Regions from separate parts of the Enterococcus malodoratus genome, predicted to be linked through region 1. Evidence: a T-box and tRNA genes for the amino acid it is inferred to sense, from the RefSeq annotation. Region 1 holds a T-box; the other holds one or more tRNA genes.
What was found. The T-box of region 1 lies ahead of leuS (leucine--tRNA ligase). A T-box ahead of a tRNA ligase gene usually reads a tRNA of that ligase, here a tRNA-Leu.

Region 1 (8,127 bases):
AAATAAACGGAATCGCCTGTCTGACGGTTTCAAATAATAGCTTTTTTGTATCAATTGCTGGCGCTGCTTTATTTAAACTGTAGGCCATTTGATGATCACTACGTTTGCGATCCTTAAACCAATAAAATAGCAGTACACCATAGGAACCGATCATCCCGACCGAAGCTGCGAAGGTTGATTGGATCACTGCGCTCAAATAATCGCCCTTCATAACCTTCATAATAATGAAAACACTTATAAGCATATACAGCACTCGAAGCGCTTGTTCCACTAATTGTGAGATTGCGGAAGGCCGCATATCCTGCTGCCCTTGAAAATATCCGCGTAAAACGCTCATACAAGGAAACGCCACAACCGCGATACTTAACGCTTGAATAACTGGAATTAAAGCGCGTCCACCACCGGATAGACTGGCCAGCAACGGTGCCGTTAGAAACATCACTCCACCAAAGAAAATTCCTAAAATAGCTGTCGCTTGCAAGGCTTTGATAAATAGGCGCTGACTTGTTCGATACTCGCCCATTGAGTTGTAACGGGCGATCTGTTTAGCAATAGCGCCTGGCAAACCCGCCGTAGAGATCATCATGAACAATGCGTAAAATGTGTACCCCATATTAAATAATCCGTTAGCCGTCCGAGCATTTTCTCCCATCCAGGCATACCACGGGATAATGTAAATCGCACCTAGCAGTCGCGAAAAAATGCTTCCGATCGACATCCATGCCGAACCTTGAATCATTTTTTCTTGATAGGTCAGATCACTTGGTTGTGTCTCTTTCATGGTCTCCTCCTTCAAAATCGTTACCCTTATAGTAAAGCTAAATCACACTTCTGACAATCACTCTTTACTTTTTCTACTACCGATCAGCTATGCTATAATAGCCTAGACTATATATTGGAGGTCTCGATATGCTGACAATTACCCAAATCCAACAGATCCTTGAAAAAGAAAAGTTATTAAGAGAATTCATTACGCCAACGCGTTGGACGTTGACCGCTCCTTTTGACAAGGACTTTCAAAAAATTTCTTATGACTCGCGTGAGGTCGATGCCGACACACTTTTCTTCTGTAAAGGCAATAATTTTCAACAACGTTTCTTGGAACAAGCCCTAGCAGAAGGCTTGACCTGCTACATCGCAGAGCAGCCGTATGAAGTTCCAGCAGAATTAGCGATCATTGTCACGGACATTCGCAAAGCCTTGGCTGTATTAAGTATGGCCTTTTACGATTATCCTCAAGAAAAATTGAAATTGATCGGAATCACCGGAACGAAAGGCAAAACAACCGTTGCCTATTTCACGAAACAAATTCTAGATATCACAACAAATAAAAAGACTGCACTTTTATCTACATTAAATACAACACTAGATGGCGTGACTTTTTTCAAATCAAAACTTACGACGCCGGAATCACTAGACTTGTATCGGATGATGGCAGAGGCCGTTGCCAACGGCATGACCCACCTTGTCATGGAGGTTTCTTCCCAAGCATATAAAGTGGCCCGGGTTTACGGTTTAACCTTTGATGTAGGGATTTTTCTGAATATCTCGCCAGACCATATTGGACCGATCGAGCATCCGACTTTTGAAGATTACTTCTATTGTAAACGACAATTAGTTGCCAATTCTCGTCAGGTTATTTTGCAGCATGAAATTGACCATTTTGATCTATTAAACGAATTAGCGGAAAAACAAGCGATTCCTGTTATCACATACGGCAATGCAGCCGCTGATTATCAAGTAAAACCGTTGGAACATCCATTGGCCTTTGCGCTATCAAGCACAAAAGATCGCTTCAACTTAAATGGAGATTATGAAATTCTATTAGCTGGCGATTTCAATAAAGAAAATGCCGCAGCCGCTCTGATCGCTAGTGCTTTAGTTGGTGCGAATCAAACCGCTGGTCGCCAAGGTTTAGCCAAAGCATTGGTGCCCGGTCGGATGAATTTACTCTTAAAGCCGAATGGCGCACACATCTATGTCGACTATGCTCATAATTATTTAAGTATGAAATCACTGCTGGCATTCGCCAAAGAACAGCACCCTGACGGCGAACTACTTGTGATCACCGGTTCGACTGGTAACAAAGCAGAGTCGCGCCGAGAAGGATTAGGCCAAGCGATCGGTGAGTACGCCGACGTGGCCGTTTTAACAAGTGATGATCCTAATTTCGAAGATCCGAAAAAAATCGCTGCTGAAATTCAGCAAGGAATCCAAAACGATCACGTTCGTGTCCTTTTCGAAGTTGATCGCAAAAAAGCAGTCAAAGATGCCATTCACCAAGCGGGACCAAAAGATGCGATCATCTTGGCCGGCAAAGGGACGGACAAATATATGACTGTTAACGGTGAAGACCTTCCCTACGAAGGCGACTATCAATTGGCCGAAACATTTATTAAAGACTAACGGGACCTCCCGTTAGTCTTTTTTTTATCTTCAAAAATCCTTACCTTAAAACTATCTTCTGACTGACAGCTTCTGCTTCAGCATAAACTGCTTCAATCAGCTCTTTAACTGGCCGCACTTGCGTTAGCATTCCTGCAATTTGGCCCGACATAACACTGCCTTGCTGAACATCGCCATCATCCGCCGCCCGTTGCAAGGCTGCTAAAGAAAAGACCTCCCCTGATTCATTTTTGGAATAACCTTCCAATAGTTCATTCCTTAATCCGCGAATCGCTCCGCCTTTTTCCTTATGAATAACCACGGTCGCCGTATCATTGGCTTGTAGGATCGCCTGTTTATAATTTTCGTGGATCGGACATTCTGTTGTTGTTAGAAAAGCCGTGCCCATCTGAACACCACATGCGCCTAATGCAAACGCGGCTGCCATTCCATGTCCATCCCCGATACCACCGGCCGCAATCACAGGTATATTTACAGCTTGTGCGACTTGCGGTATTAATGTCATGGTCGTTGTTTCACCAATGTGTCCGCCGGCTTCCATCCCCTCAGCGATCACACCGTCCACACCCAACTGTTCCATTTTTTGTGCTATTTTTACTGAAGGAATCACAGGAAATATTTTGATCCCAGCTTGCTTTAGTCTTTCCATATACGGTTTTGGTGTCCCTGCGCCAGTCGTTACGATCTTAATATCTTCGGCGATCAGCACATCGACCTGCTCCGAAATATTTTCCATCTGCAGCATCAAATTTACAGCGAAAGGGTTCTTTGTACGTTTCTTAGTCTCTCGAATTTGTTCCCGCAATTCCTCTCCGCTTAAACCTCCTGCCGCAATAATCCCTAATCCGCCTGCCTCAGAAACCGCACTGACCAGTGGATAGCGGGCTATATGAGCCATCGCTCCTTGAAAAATCGGATATTGAATCCCTAACAGTTCAGTGATCTTTTCCATGAGATCTCCTCATTTCCTTTTTCTACATCCTAGCATATTTGAATAGCGCGCTTGCTACTATTTAAAGAAAAAAACTAGCACGATATTCGATATTCCCCCGCACAAAAAAAGAACCCCGCAAAAATTTGCGGAGTTCTAACTATTAATTAGCGACAATATTGACTAATTTATTTGGCACAACGATTACTTTACGGATTGTCTTGCCTTCAATATTACGTTGAATATGTTCATCAGCCATCGCAAGTTTTTCCAGCTCGTCTTTAGCTAGATCCACAGCGACCATAACTTTTGAACGCACTTTGCCGTTAACTTGCAAGATTACTTCAATTTCATTTTCAACTAAGGCTTCTTCGTCATAAACTGGCCATGCAACATAAGAAATGTCTTCATCATGTCCTAAGATCGCCCAAAGTTCTTCGGCGATATGCGGCGCGATTGGTGCTAGTAATTGCACAAAGCCCTCCACATATTCATAAGTTAATGCTTCTGCTTTATACGCATCATTTATGAAGACCATCAGTTGAGAAATAGCGGTATTCAAATGCAGATGTTCCATGTCTTCGGTTACTTTTTTAACCGTTTGATTGTAGACTTTCGTCAATGAACCATCGTTAAAGGTCGTGATATGGTCACGCATTTTACCTTCTTCATCGACAATCAGGCGCCATACACGATCCAAGAATTTCCGCGAACCTTCAAGACCGTTTTCGCTCCAAGCAATCGAAGCGTCCAATGGACCCATGAACATTTCATACATCCGCAGCGTGTCTGCACCGTATTTGTCCACCACATCGTCAGGGTTTACAACGTTCTTCAATGATTTACTCATTTTGGCAGGTGCTTCTTCTAATTCTTCACCAGTTTCAATGCTGAACCATTTACCATCACGTTTTTCTACCATGTTGGTTGGTACAAGTGCTCCACGGCTATCACGGAAGCTTTGACCCAAAATCATTCCTTGATTGTATAATTTTTGGAATGGCTCATTGGTTGGCACCACACCGATATCATACAAGAATTTATGCCAGAAGCGTACATACAATAGATGCAATACTGCGTGTTCCGCTCCGCCAATGTAAAGATCTACCGGCATCCAGCGTTTCAATTTATCATAATCAGCTAAAGCCTCTTTGTTATGCGGATCGATAAAGCGCAAGTAATACCATGAGCTGCCGGCCCATTGCGGCATTGTGTTGGTCTCACGACGACCTTTTTTACCTGTAATCGGATCAACGACATTGACCCAGTCTTCGATATTGGCTAATGGTGATTCGCCAGTACCGCTTGGTTTGATATCTTTCGTTTTCGGCAATTCCAATGGCAATTCGTAATCAGGTACTAAACCAGTCGTGCCATCTTCCCAATGAATCACAGGGATCGGTTCGCCCCAATAGCGTTGGCGAGAGAACAACCAATCGCGTAAACGGTAACTAATTTCTTTTTTACCATAGCCGTTTTCTTCCAGCCAAGGTACCATTTTATCGATGGCATCTTGTTTATTCAAACCGTCCAAGAAATCTGAGTTGATGTGCTGACCATCGCCAGTGAAGGCTTCTTTTTCTACATCGCCGCCTTCAAGAACCGGAACGATCGGCAAACCAAACGTTTTCGCAAATTCATAATCTCGTTCATCATGAGCAGGAACCGCCATGATCGCACCGGTTCCATATGAAGCTAGAACGTAGTCCCCGATCCAGATTGGCATTTTCTCACCGTTGACCGGATTGATCGCGTAAGCACCGGTGAAAACACCGGTTTTTTCTTTCGCTAGATCTGTCCGATTCAATTCTGATTTTTTCGATGCTTCATCAATGTAGGCATCTACCGCTGCTTTTTGCGCAGCCGTCGTAATTTTTTGAACCAATTCCAGCTCTGGCGCCAAAACAGCATAAGTAGCACCAAATAAGGTATCAGGTCGTGTAGTGAAAACAGTGAATGTTTCTTCGCTGCCTTCAATCTTGAAGCTGACATTCGCACCGATCGAACGGCCGATCCAGTTGCGCTGCATTTCTTTGATGCTTTCAGGCCAATCAACCGTTTCTAGATCATCCAATAAACGATCCGCATAAGCAGTAATTTTCAGCATCCATTGACGCATTGGTTTGCGAACAACATCATACCCGCCGCGTTCACTCTTGCCATCAATCACTTCTTCATTAGAAATAACTGTTCCAAGTTCTGGTACCCAGTTAACCGGAACTTCTGCTTCATAAGCCAACCCTTTTTCATACATTTGTTCAAAGATCCATTGGGTCCATTTGTAATAGTCCGGATCTGTCGTATTTAACTCACGATTCCAGTCATAGCTGAACCCTAATGAGTTGATTTGGCGTTTGAATGTTTCAATATTTTTTTTCGTAAATTCCGCTGGATCATTCCCAGTATCCAAGGCATATTGTTCCGCTGGCAGACCAAACGCGTCCCAGCCCATCGGATGCAAAACATTGTATCCTTGTGCTCGTTTCATCCGTGAAATCACATCCGTCGCAGTGTAGCCTTCCGGGTGACCAACGTGCAACCCTTGTCCAGATGGGTAAGGAAACATATCTAAAGCATAAAATTTTGGTTTTTCAGGATCATCTTGGGTATTGAATACATGATGTTTTGCCCAATATTTTTGCCATTTTTTCTCAATCTCTTTGTGATCGTAACTCATGTTGCTCCTCCTAATATATGAACTTATTTTGTTTACAATAATAATATAGCCGAAGTGATTAAATTGAAACTAAAAGCCTGTTGGTAAGAAAAAAAGCCCTACGAAAGCTCTAAAAACTTTCATAGGACGTTAATAACGTGGTACCACCTATTTTCATCTGCCACATGACAGACCTCAAAGGATGTAACGGTCCTTAACCGGATCGATTGATCATGCTCCAAGGTAAGTTCGAATGTTCCGCATGCACACTTTCAGCACCGTGCGCTCTCTGAGATGCGTTCGTTTCTACTACTCCTCTTCCGGGCAATAATATTCAAAGTAGTTTCATCTTAGCAGATTCCAAAATAGAATTCAATTGAATTCCCCTTAAGAAAGCTTTGAAAAAAATTGTCCAGCAGATGAAACATGATATAATACTTCTGTTTAGAAAGGATGATTCATAAAAACAATGAAAAATAAACCCATCTACCAATTAATCGGCAGCTTCACTTTGCTATTTTTTGCGGCACTGTGTTACATTATCCGGTTTTATCCAGAAACCTTAGTCGGCTTTGATCGAGGAATCATTCATGCCGTTCACCAGCTATACCCACAGATGAATGGCTACTTTTTATGGGTAACAAAATTTGCGAACCCAATCACTGTCGTTCTTCTGTCCTTTGTTTTTGTCGGTTTATTTTATTTTAACAAGCAAAAAATCACGGCGCTTTGGTTGGCGCTCAGCATGGCACTCGTCAGCGGCGCCGGTAATCATTTATTGAAAATATTCTTTCAGCGCGCCCGCCCAACCATCTTGCCTCATATGGTAACTGAGCACAGTTTTAGTTTTCCCAGCGGCCATTCGACCGCCAGCACGCTATTATTTGGCACATTGATTTTTGTTATGGGACTATTTTTCAAAGAAAAAACGCCGCGTTTGACCGCCCAAATCGTGGTAGGGCTCTTGATCGTAAGTATCGTAATCAGCCGCATCTATCTCGGTGTTCATTACCCCAGTGATGTGCTTGGCGGAATGCTGTTTGGCAGTAGTTGGCTGTTCTTTACTTATCCCTACTATAAACAGAAAAAATTGGCTTATGATCTAAAAATGATTAGGAGAAAATAAATGACTTTTCAATACAGTGATGATGATACCAAACGCTACCATTCATGGAATTACGCATTGCGTCAGCAATTCGGCGGGAAAATTTTTAAAGTTCCCGTCGATGGCGGTTTTGATTGCCCTAACCGTGACGGCACCGTTGCTCACGGCGGCTGTACTTTTTGCAGTGTTTCTGGTTCTGGTGATATGATCGTGGCGCCCAGCGACCCTTTGCCGCAGCAATTCCATAAGGAAATCGACATGATGCACCAGAAATGGCCCCATGTTGATCAATACATCGTTTATTTCCAAAACTTTACCAATACCCATGCTCCCGTAGAAGTGATTCGCGAACGTTTCGAGCAGGTCGTCAACTTGCCTGGTGTCGTCGGATTATCCGTTGGTACACGTCCCGATTGTCTGCCGCCGGAAGTCGTGGAATATTTAGCTGAACTCAATCAACGGCTCTATTTGTGGGTCGAGCTGGGTTTACAAACTACCTATGAATCAACCAGTGATAAAATCAACCGCGCACATGATTATCCAACTTATGTTGATGCTGTAGCGCGGCTGCGCAAACACAATATCAATGTCTGCACACATTTAATCAACGGTCTCCCCGGTGAATCGTTAGAAATGATGCGGGAAAATGTTCGCCGGACAATTTTGGATTCCGACGTGCAAGGGATCAAGCTGCACCTGCTGCATTTGATGCGCAACACAAAGATGCTGCGGGATTATGCCGAAGGGCGTTTGCAATTAATGAGCAAAGACGATTACGTTTCTGTTATTTGCGATCAATTAGAAATGATTCCGCAAGATATTATCATTCATCGTCTAACTGGCGACGCACCGTGGGATTCATTGATTGGTCCAATGTGGAGCCTAAAAAAATGGGAAGTTTTAAACGCAATTGATCAAGAATTGATTCGTCGCGACTCCTATCAGGGGAAATTTGCTTTAAGAAAGGAATTTGGTCATGCTGCTACCGGCATTACGCTTTAGCCACCAACTACTAAAAGAAATCGTCTC
Region 2 (8,127 bases), on a different contig from region 1:
ATATCTCGGCATTTGAAGAAGGCATCGTTTTTCACGGAGGGATTCGTTGTCAGCCAGCACAATTGGAAATTTTGAGTTCTGAGCCGAGCCATTCGGAAGTATTGCTGACAATTCGAGAAGGAAAATTTCATCAAGTCAAAAAAATGTTTTTGGCTTGTGGGAAAAAAGTAACAAGTTTGAAGCGACTTACGATGGGACCGCTACAGTTGCCGGAAGATTTGGCGCAAGGCGACTATCGTTCACTGGCACAAGAGGAGCTTCAACAATTAAAAACATATTTTAGATAGAAGGTTTGAAGATGCGATACGAGACAATTTTATTTGATATTGATGATACATTGCTAGATTTTAAAGCAGCGGAAGAACAAGCGCTTAGCTGGTTGTTCCAAGATATGGGGGTAGAACCCTCATTATCAGTAAAAAATAATTATAAAAAAATGAATCAAGGTTTTTGGCGCGATCATGAAGCAGGTTTGCTGTCACGCCAAGAGCTGCTAGACAATCGCTTTCGTTTATTTTTCGAACAGTATGAACGAGAAGTGGATGGGCCCAATACCGAAGCACGTTATCGCCAGTATTTGAATCAAGGGTATCAATTGATCGCAAATAGTCTAGAGGTCGTAGAAGCTCTAAGTCAGAAAGAGGACCTTTACATCGTGACGAATGGTGTCTCCGTAACACAGCATCAGCGGTTGAAAAAATCGGGTCTAGCACCGTACTTCAAGAAATTCTTTATCTCTGAAGAAATGGGTGTTCATAAACCGATGAAAGAATTTTTTGATATTGTTTTTTCTGAGATTCCACGTTTGAATAAGGAAAAGACGGTGATCATTGGTGATTCTTTAACCTCAGATATCAAAGGCGGACAAGTGGCTGGCATTGATACGATCTGGATGAATCCACAACAACAAGAACCAAATGAGATCAAACCGACATTTCAAATTAAAGAATTGACCGACCTCTATCAAATTTTAGAAGAATTTTGAGTTTTTAATAGCAATTTAACGCTGTTTCGCTATAATAGGACTAATGAAAAAACGAAAGAGGTTTTATTTGCATGAAAAACAAGCCGATCATTATTGGTGTAACAGGCGGTTCAGGCAGTGGGAAGACGAGTGTCAGTCGTGCGATCTACAATCGATTTCCAAATCACTCTATTATGATGTTGGAGCATGATTCTTATTATAAAGACCAAAGCGGTATCAGCTTTGATGAACGATTAAAAACTAATTACGATCATCCATTTGCCTTTGACACAGATTTATTGATCGAGCATCTAAAAGGATTAACGAGTTACCAAACGGTGGAAGTACCAATTTATGATTACGTAGCACATACACGCAGTGATCAAGTTTATGTACAGGAACCGAAGGAAGTTATTATAGTAGAAGGTATTCTAATTTTGGAAGACGAGCGCTTGCGAGATTTGATGGATATAAAAATCTACGTGGATACGGATGACGATACCCGAATCATTCGTCGAATTAAGCGTGACATGAATGAACGCGGTCGAACGTTAGATTCAGTGATTGATCAATATCTGACCGTAGTGAAACCGATGTATCATCAATTTATTGAACCAACGAAGCGTTATGCAGATATCATCGTGCCAGAAGGCGGAGAAAATCATGTAGCGATTGATTTGATTGCTACAAAGGTTGCAAGTTTTTTGAGTCATGATTAAAGCGTTGGGTTTCCCAGCGTTTTTTTTTATTAAAATCTTTATTTTATGCTAAAATAAAGAAGTGATTTATAATCGCGGTCGTGGCGGAATTGGCAGACGCGCTAGCTTCAGGCGCTAGTGGTAGTAATACCGTGGAAGTTCGAGTCTTCTCGGCCGCATAAAAAAAGACATGAAAAGAATTTTTTCTTTTTATGTCTTTTTTTATACAGAAAACCCGGCCCAATTATTGAGCCGGGAAGAATTTTATAAATAGTATTTTTTAGCTACTGTTAGGTCATCGTTTAATTCATAAACTAATGGTTGACCTGTTGGGATTTCTAAGTCCATGATATCTGCATCAGAAATGCCTTCGATGTGTTTAGCTAATGCACGCAATGAATTACCATGCGCAGCAACTAAAACAGTTTTGTCATCTTTCAAAGCAGGAGCGATTTCATCTTGCCAGAAAGGCAATGCACGTTCCAAAGTAACTTTTAGGTTTTCGCCGCCAGGAATATCGCGAGGGTCTAACATTGCATAACGACGTTCTTGTGCTGCTGAACCTTCGTCAGTAGCTTCCATCAATGGAGGTAATACGTCGTATGAACGGCGCCAGATATGAACTTGTTCGTCACCGTATTTTTCAGCGGTTTCTTTTTTGTTCAATCCTTGCAATTTACCATAGTGACGTTCGTTTAAGCGCCAAGATTTAATCGTTGGTACCCAAAGTTGATCAGAGTATTCTAAAATCAAGTCACAAGTTTTGATCGCACGAGTTAAAACAGATGTGTAAGCTACATCGAATTCAATTCCTGCTTCTCTAATTTTACGTCCGCCTTCTTTTGCTTCTTCGACACCTTCTGGAGCCAAATCAACGTCTGCCCAGCCTGTAAATTGGTTCAATTTGTTCCATTCACTTAAGCCGTGACGAGAAAAAACTAATTTTGGCATATCATTCTCTCCTTTTGAAATTTCTGAAATTTTCAATTCCTGATTCATTGTACAATGTTTCTGCCATGATTTCCATTAAATTGAGTGTGTTTTTTATCAAATCACGAGCTTTAAAGGGATTTTTATAAAAATTATTTTCCAGGTACTTCGAGGATTTTTGGCCCTTCTGGCGTGCCGACGATTACACGCGATATCATATCAATGAATAATCCGTGCTCAACAACACCCACACAAGTGTCCAATTCTTCAGCTAATGCATGAGGATCTTCAATCGTATCTAGGTGCAGATCAATAATGTAATGCCCGCCATCTGTTAACAAATATTCATTGGCGTCATTCATGCGCCAAGTCGGAGTATAGCCGCGCGATTCAAATAAACGAAAAACGTTATGACTACCAAATGGTACGACTTCAACTGGTAAAGGGAATTTACCCAGTTTATTGACCATCTTGCTTTCGTCTACGATCCACATGCAGTCTTTTGAATAAGTTGCTACCACTTTCTCGAAAAGCAGAGCTGCGCCGCCGCCTTTGATACCTTGGAAGTCATCGCTGATTTCATCTGCACCATCAATAGTAAGATCGACGGATTCTACATCATCGATAGCTTTCAGAGGAATGCCTAATTCTCTTGCTTGCTCCTCTGTTTTAGATGAAGTTACTACACCAGTAATCTTCAAGCCTTCTTCGTTTACTCGACGCCCTAATTCTTTTACTAAGTAATAAGCCGTAGATCCAGTTCCTAATCCGACAATCATCCCGTCTTTGACATATTTCGCTGCTTCGATCCCAACTAACTCTTTCAAATTCATTGAAAAATCCCACCTTCTGCTAAGTTACGTCCATTGTAATCGCAAAAAAAGAAAAAAGATAGCCTTTTCAGTAAAAAAGACCAAAAAAGTGAATGCGTTTACTTACTGTCTTTATGAGAAAAAAAGCCAATTGGAATAGAATGAAATTTTTCTTAGTCCAAATATTTTATGCAAAAAAACTACTTGAGAATAAAAGAAGAAAAAAGTCCAGAATGTTTGTTGACAGTAAAATCCAACCGTGGTATGCTAACAAAGGTGCTTTGTGAACAGGTCTCTCGAATGGGACGTGCTGACTGTGTCAAGGTACGCTTGATAGAGAATGCAGGGATGCATTATTTTTTATCGCCGAAAAAGAACCACCAGGATGTGTGGTACTAGAAAGCGAATCGAGGAAGGAGGAAACAAGGAATGCCTACAATTAACCAATTAGTACGTAAACCTCGTAAATCAAAGGTGGAAAAATCAAATTCACCAGCATTGAACAAAGGATATAATAGCTTTAAAAAAGCTCAAACAAACGTGAACTCACCACAAAAACGTGGAGTTTGTACACGTGTGGGGACTATGACACCTAAGAAACCTAACTCAGCGTTACGTAAGTATGCTCGTGTTCGTTTGTCAAACTTGATTGAAGTAACAGCTTATATTCCAGGTATCGGCCATAACCTACAAGAACATAGTGTTGTTCTATTACGTGGTGGACGTGTAAAAGATTTACCAGGGGTACGTTACCATATCGTTCGTGGCGCACTAGATACTGCCGGTGTAAACGATCGTAAACAAAGCCGTTCTAAATACGGTACTAAAAAACCTAAAGCTTAATCAAACGAATAGATAAGACATATTTTCGGAAGGAGGAGTTACGTATGACTCGTAAAGGAATGATTGCAAAACGTGATGTTTTGCCAGATCCTATGTATAACTCTAAGTTAGTAACTCGTTTAATCAACCGTGTAATGGTTGACGGCAAACGTGGTACTGCTTCAAATATCGTATACAATGCTTTTAGCACAATTAAAGAATCAACAGGAAATGATCCATTGGAAGTTTTCGAACAAGCAATGGAGAATATTATGCCTGTATTAGAAGTTAAAGCTCGCCGGGTTGGGGGTTCTAACTATCAAGTACCCGTTGAAGTACGTCCAGAACGTCGTACTACATTGGGATTGCGTTGGGTTGTTAACTTCGCTCGTTTACGCGGCGAACATACAATGGAAGAACGCTTAGCGAAAGAACTTATGGATGCTGCTAATAACACTGGCGCTTCTGTTAAAAAACGCGAAGATACACACAAAATGGCGGAAGCCAACCGTGCATTTGCTCATTATCGTTGGTAAGATTTTTTCTGCCGACGAAAGTTGGCAGAAAAACGACTCAACAATACTAATTTCAATTTAAGAGAGGAGCAAACAAAGAAATGGCAAGAGAATTTTCTCTAGACAATACTCGTAATATCGGGATCATGGCCCACGTTGATGCAGGTAAAACTACAGCAACTGAGCGTATCTTGTACTACACTGGTAAAATCCATAAAATTGGTGAAACCCACGAAGGCGCTTCTCAAATGGACTGGATGGAACAAGAACAAGAACGTGGTATCACGATCACTTCTGCTGCAACAACTGCACAATGGAAGGGTCACCGCGTAAATATTATTGATACCCCAGGGCACGTGGATTTCACAATTGAAGTTCAACGTTCATTACGTGTTCTTGACGGTGCAGTAACTGTGTTGGACTCACAATCAGGTGTAGAACCACAAACAGAAACTGTTTGGCGTCAAGCAACAGAATACGCTGTACCACGTATTGTATTCTGTAACAAAATGGATAAAATCGGTGCGGACTTCCTTTATTCAGTGAGCACTTTACATGATCGTTTACAAGCGAATGCTCATCCAATCCAATTACCAATTGGTGCTGAAGATGACTTCACTGGTATTATCGACTTAGTTAAAATGAAAGCTGAAATCTACACAAATGATTTAGGGACTGAAATCCAAGAGACTGAAATCCCTGCAGATTATCAAGAGTTAGCTGAAGAATGGCGTGAAAAATTAGTTGAAGCAGTTGCTGATACTGATGAAGACCTAATGATGAAATTCTTAGAAGGTGAAGAAATCACTGATGAAGAATTAAAAGCGGGTATCCGTAAAGCTACACTAGCTGTTGATTTCTATCCAGTTTTATGTGGATCAGCATTCAAAAATAAAGGGGTTCAATTGATGTTGGATGCAGTCATTGACTATCTTCCAGCACCTACTGACGTACCTGCAATCAAAGGTTTTAACCCTAAAACTGACGAAGAAACTGAACGTCCGGCTGATGATTCAGCTCCATTCTCATCACTAGCGTTTAAAGTTATGACTGACCCATTCGTAGGTCGTTTAACATTCTTCCGTGTTTATTCAGGTGTTTTAAACTCTGGTTCATACGTTTTGAACGCATCTAAAGGTAAACGTGAACGTATCGGTCGTATCTTGCAAATGCATGCAAATACTCGTAAAGAAATTGATACAGTTTACTCAGGTGATATCGCTGCCGCTGTTGGATTGAAAGATACAACAACTGGGGATACACTCTGTGCTGAAGATGCACCAGTTATTTTAGAATCTATCGAATTCCCTGATCCAGTTATCGAAGTTGCTGTTGAACCAAAATCAAAAGCTGACCAAGATAAAATGGGTATTGCATTACAAAAACTTGCTGAAGAAGATCCATCATTCCGCGTTGAAACAAACGTTGAAACTGGCGAAACTGTTATCGCTGGTATGGGTGAACTTCACTTGGACGTTTTAGTCGACCGTATGCGTCGTGAATTTAAAGTAGAGGCAAACGTTGGTGCGCCTCAAGTATCTTATCGTGAAACATTCCGTGCTGCGACAAATGCAGAAGGTAAGTTTGTACGTCAGTCTGGTGGTAAAGGTCAATACGGTCACGTATGGATAGAATTTACGCCAAACGAAGAAGGTGCCGGCTTTGAATTTGAAAATGCAATTGTCGGTGGTGTGGTTCCTCGTGAATACATTCCAGCAGTTGAAAAGGGATTAGAAGATTCAATGGCAAACGGTGTACTAGCTGGTTATCCATTGGTTGATATTAAAGCGAAACTTTATGATGGTTCATACCATGATGTCGATTCGAATGAAACGGCCTTCCGTGTAGCTGCGTCTATGGCGCTCCGTGCTGCTGCGAAGAAAGCTAGCCCTGCGATTCTTGAACCAATGATGAAGGTTACGATTACTGTTCCAGAAGATTACTTAGGTGATGTTATGGGTCACGTAACTGCTCGTCGTGGTCGTGTTGAAGGTATGGAAGCTCATGGTAACGCACAAATCGTTAACGCTATTGTACCGTTAGCTGAAATGTTCGGTTACGCAACAACGCTTCGTTCTTCTACTCAAGGACGCGGAACATTCATGATGGTCTTTGACCACTATGAAGATGTACCAAAATCTGTTCAAGAAGAGATTATTAAGAAAAACGGCGGCAAAGCTGAATAATTCTTAAAAGTCAATTGATTTTGGCAGGTTTCTAGTAAAAGACCTATATTTTTAACAGTATTTCATGTAAAATAATTAACTGATGATATGGGCTCGTATCGCTTCTGCGGTACGGACCTATCAGAATAAAAAACAAAACTCATTTAGGAGGAACATTTTAAATGGCTAAAGAAAAATTTGACCGTTCAAAACCCCATGTTAACATTGGTACTATCGGACACGTTGACCATGGTAAAACTACTTTAACAGCAGCAATTACAACTGTACTTGCTAAAAAAGGCGGCGCGACTGCTATGGATTACGCACAAATTGATGGTGCTCCAGAAGAACGCGAACGCGGAATCACTATTAACACTGCTCACGTTGAGTATGAAACTGACAACCGTCACTATGCTCACGTTGACTGCCCAGGACACGCGGACTACGTTAAAAACATGATCACTGGTGCTGCACAAATGGACGGAGCTATCTTAGTAGTATCTGCTGCTGATGGTCCTATGCCTCAAACTCGTGAACACATCTTGTTATCTCGTAACGTTGGTGTTCCTTACATCGTTGTATTCTTAAACAAAATGGATATGGTTGATGATGAAGAATTACTAGAACTAGTTGAAATGGAAGTTCGTGACTTATTGTCAGAATACGACTTCCCAGGTGACGACACTCCAGTTATCGCTGGTTCAGCTTTGAAAGCTTTAGAAGGCGATGCTTCATACGAAGAAAAAATCTTAGAATTAATGGCTGCTGTTGATGAATATATCCCAACACCAGTTCGTGATACTGACAAACCATTCATGATGCCAGTCGAAGATGTATTCTCAATCACTGGTCGTGGAACTGTTGCAACTGGTCGTGTTGAACGTGGACAAGTTCGCGTTGGTGACGAAGTTGAAATCGTAGGTATTGCTGAAGCAACTGCTAAAACAACTGTTACAGGTGTTGAAATGTTCCGTAAATTGTTAGATTACGCTGAAGCAGGCGATAACATTGGTGCATTATTACGTGGTGTTGCACGTGAAGACATCCAACGTGGGCAAGTATTGGCTAAACCAGCTTCAATCACTCCACATACAAAATTCTCTGCAGAAGTTTACGTTTTAACTAAAGAAGAAGGCGGACGTCATACTCCATTCTTCACTAACTACCGTCCTCAGTTCTACTTCCGTACAACTGACGTAACTGGTGTAGTTGATCTACCAG

Region 2: it encodes a tRNA-Leu, which carries the amino acid that the T-box ahead of leuS (leucine--tRNA ligase) is inferred to sense. The anticodon was not compared.

What each region holds. Positions count from the first base shown of each region.
Region 1 is NZ_JAQDPG010000010.1:168,555-176,681, forward strand. It holds gene PGP85_RS16355 (putative polysaccharide biosynthesis protein) at 1-781, opposite strand, end outside; gene PGP85_RS16360 (UDP-N-acetylmuramoyl-L-alanyl-D-glutamate--L-lysine ligase) at 910-2,406, shown strand; gene PGP85_RS16365 (NAD(P)H-dependent flavin oxidoreductase) at 2,447-3,358, opposite strand; gene leuS (leucine--tRNA ligase) at 3,501-6,014, opposite strand; T-box leader at 6,134-6,325, opposite strand; gene PGP85_RS16375 (phosphatase PAP2 family protein) at 6,463-7,119, shown strand; gene PGP85_RS16380 (TIGR01212 family radical SAM protein) at 7,120-8,100, shown strand; gene PGP85_RS16385 (class I SAM-dependent methyltransferase) at 8,075-8,127, shown strand, end outside.
Region 2 is NZ_JAQDPG010000005.1:97,887-106,013, reverse strand. It holds gene PGP85_RS09675 (16S rRNA pseudouridine(516) synthase) at 1-287, shown strand, start outside; gene PGP85_RS09670 (YjjG family noncanonical pyrimidine nucleotidase) at 299-985, shown strand; gene udk (uridine kinase) at 1,057-1,683, shown strand; tRNA gene PGP85_RS09660 (tRNA-Leu) at 1,758-1,841, shown strand; gene gpmA (2,3-diphosphoglycerate-dependent phosphoglycerate mutase) at 1,927-2,613, opposite strand; gene rpiA (ribose-5-phosphate isomerase RpiA) at 2,745-3,425, opposite strand; gene rpsL (30S ribosomal protein S12) at 3,834-4,247, shown strand; gene rpsG (30S ribosomal protein S7) at 4,292-4,762, shown strand; gene fusA (elongation factor G) at 4,843-6,927, shown strand; gene tuf (elongation factor Tu) at 7,089-8,127, shown strand, end outside.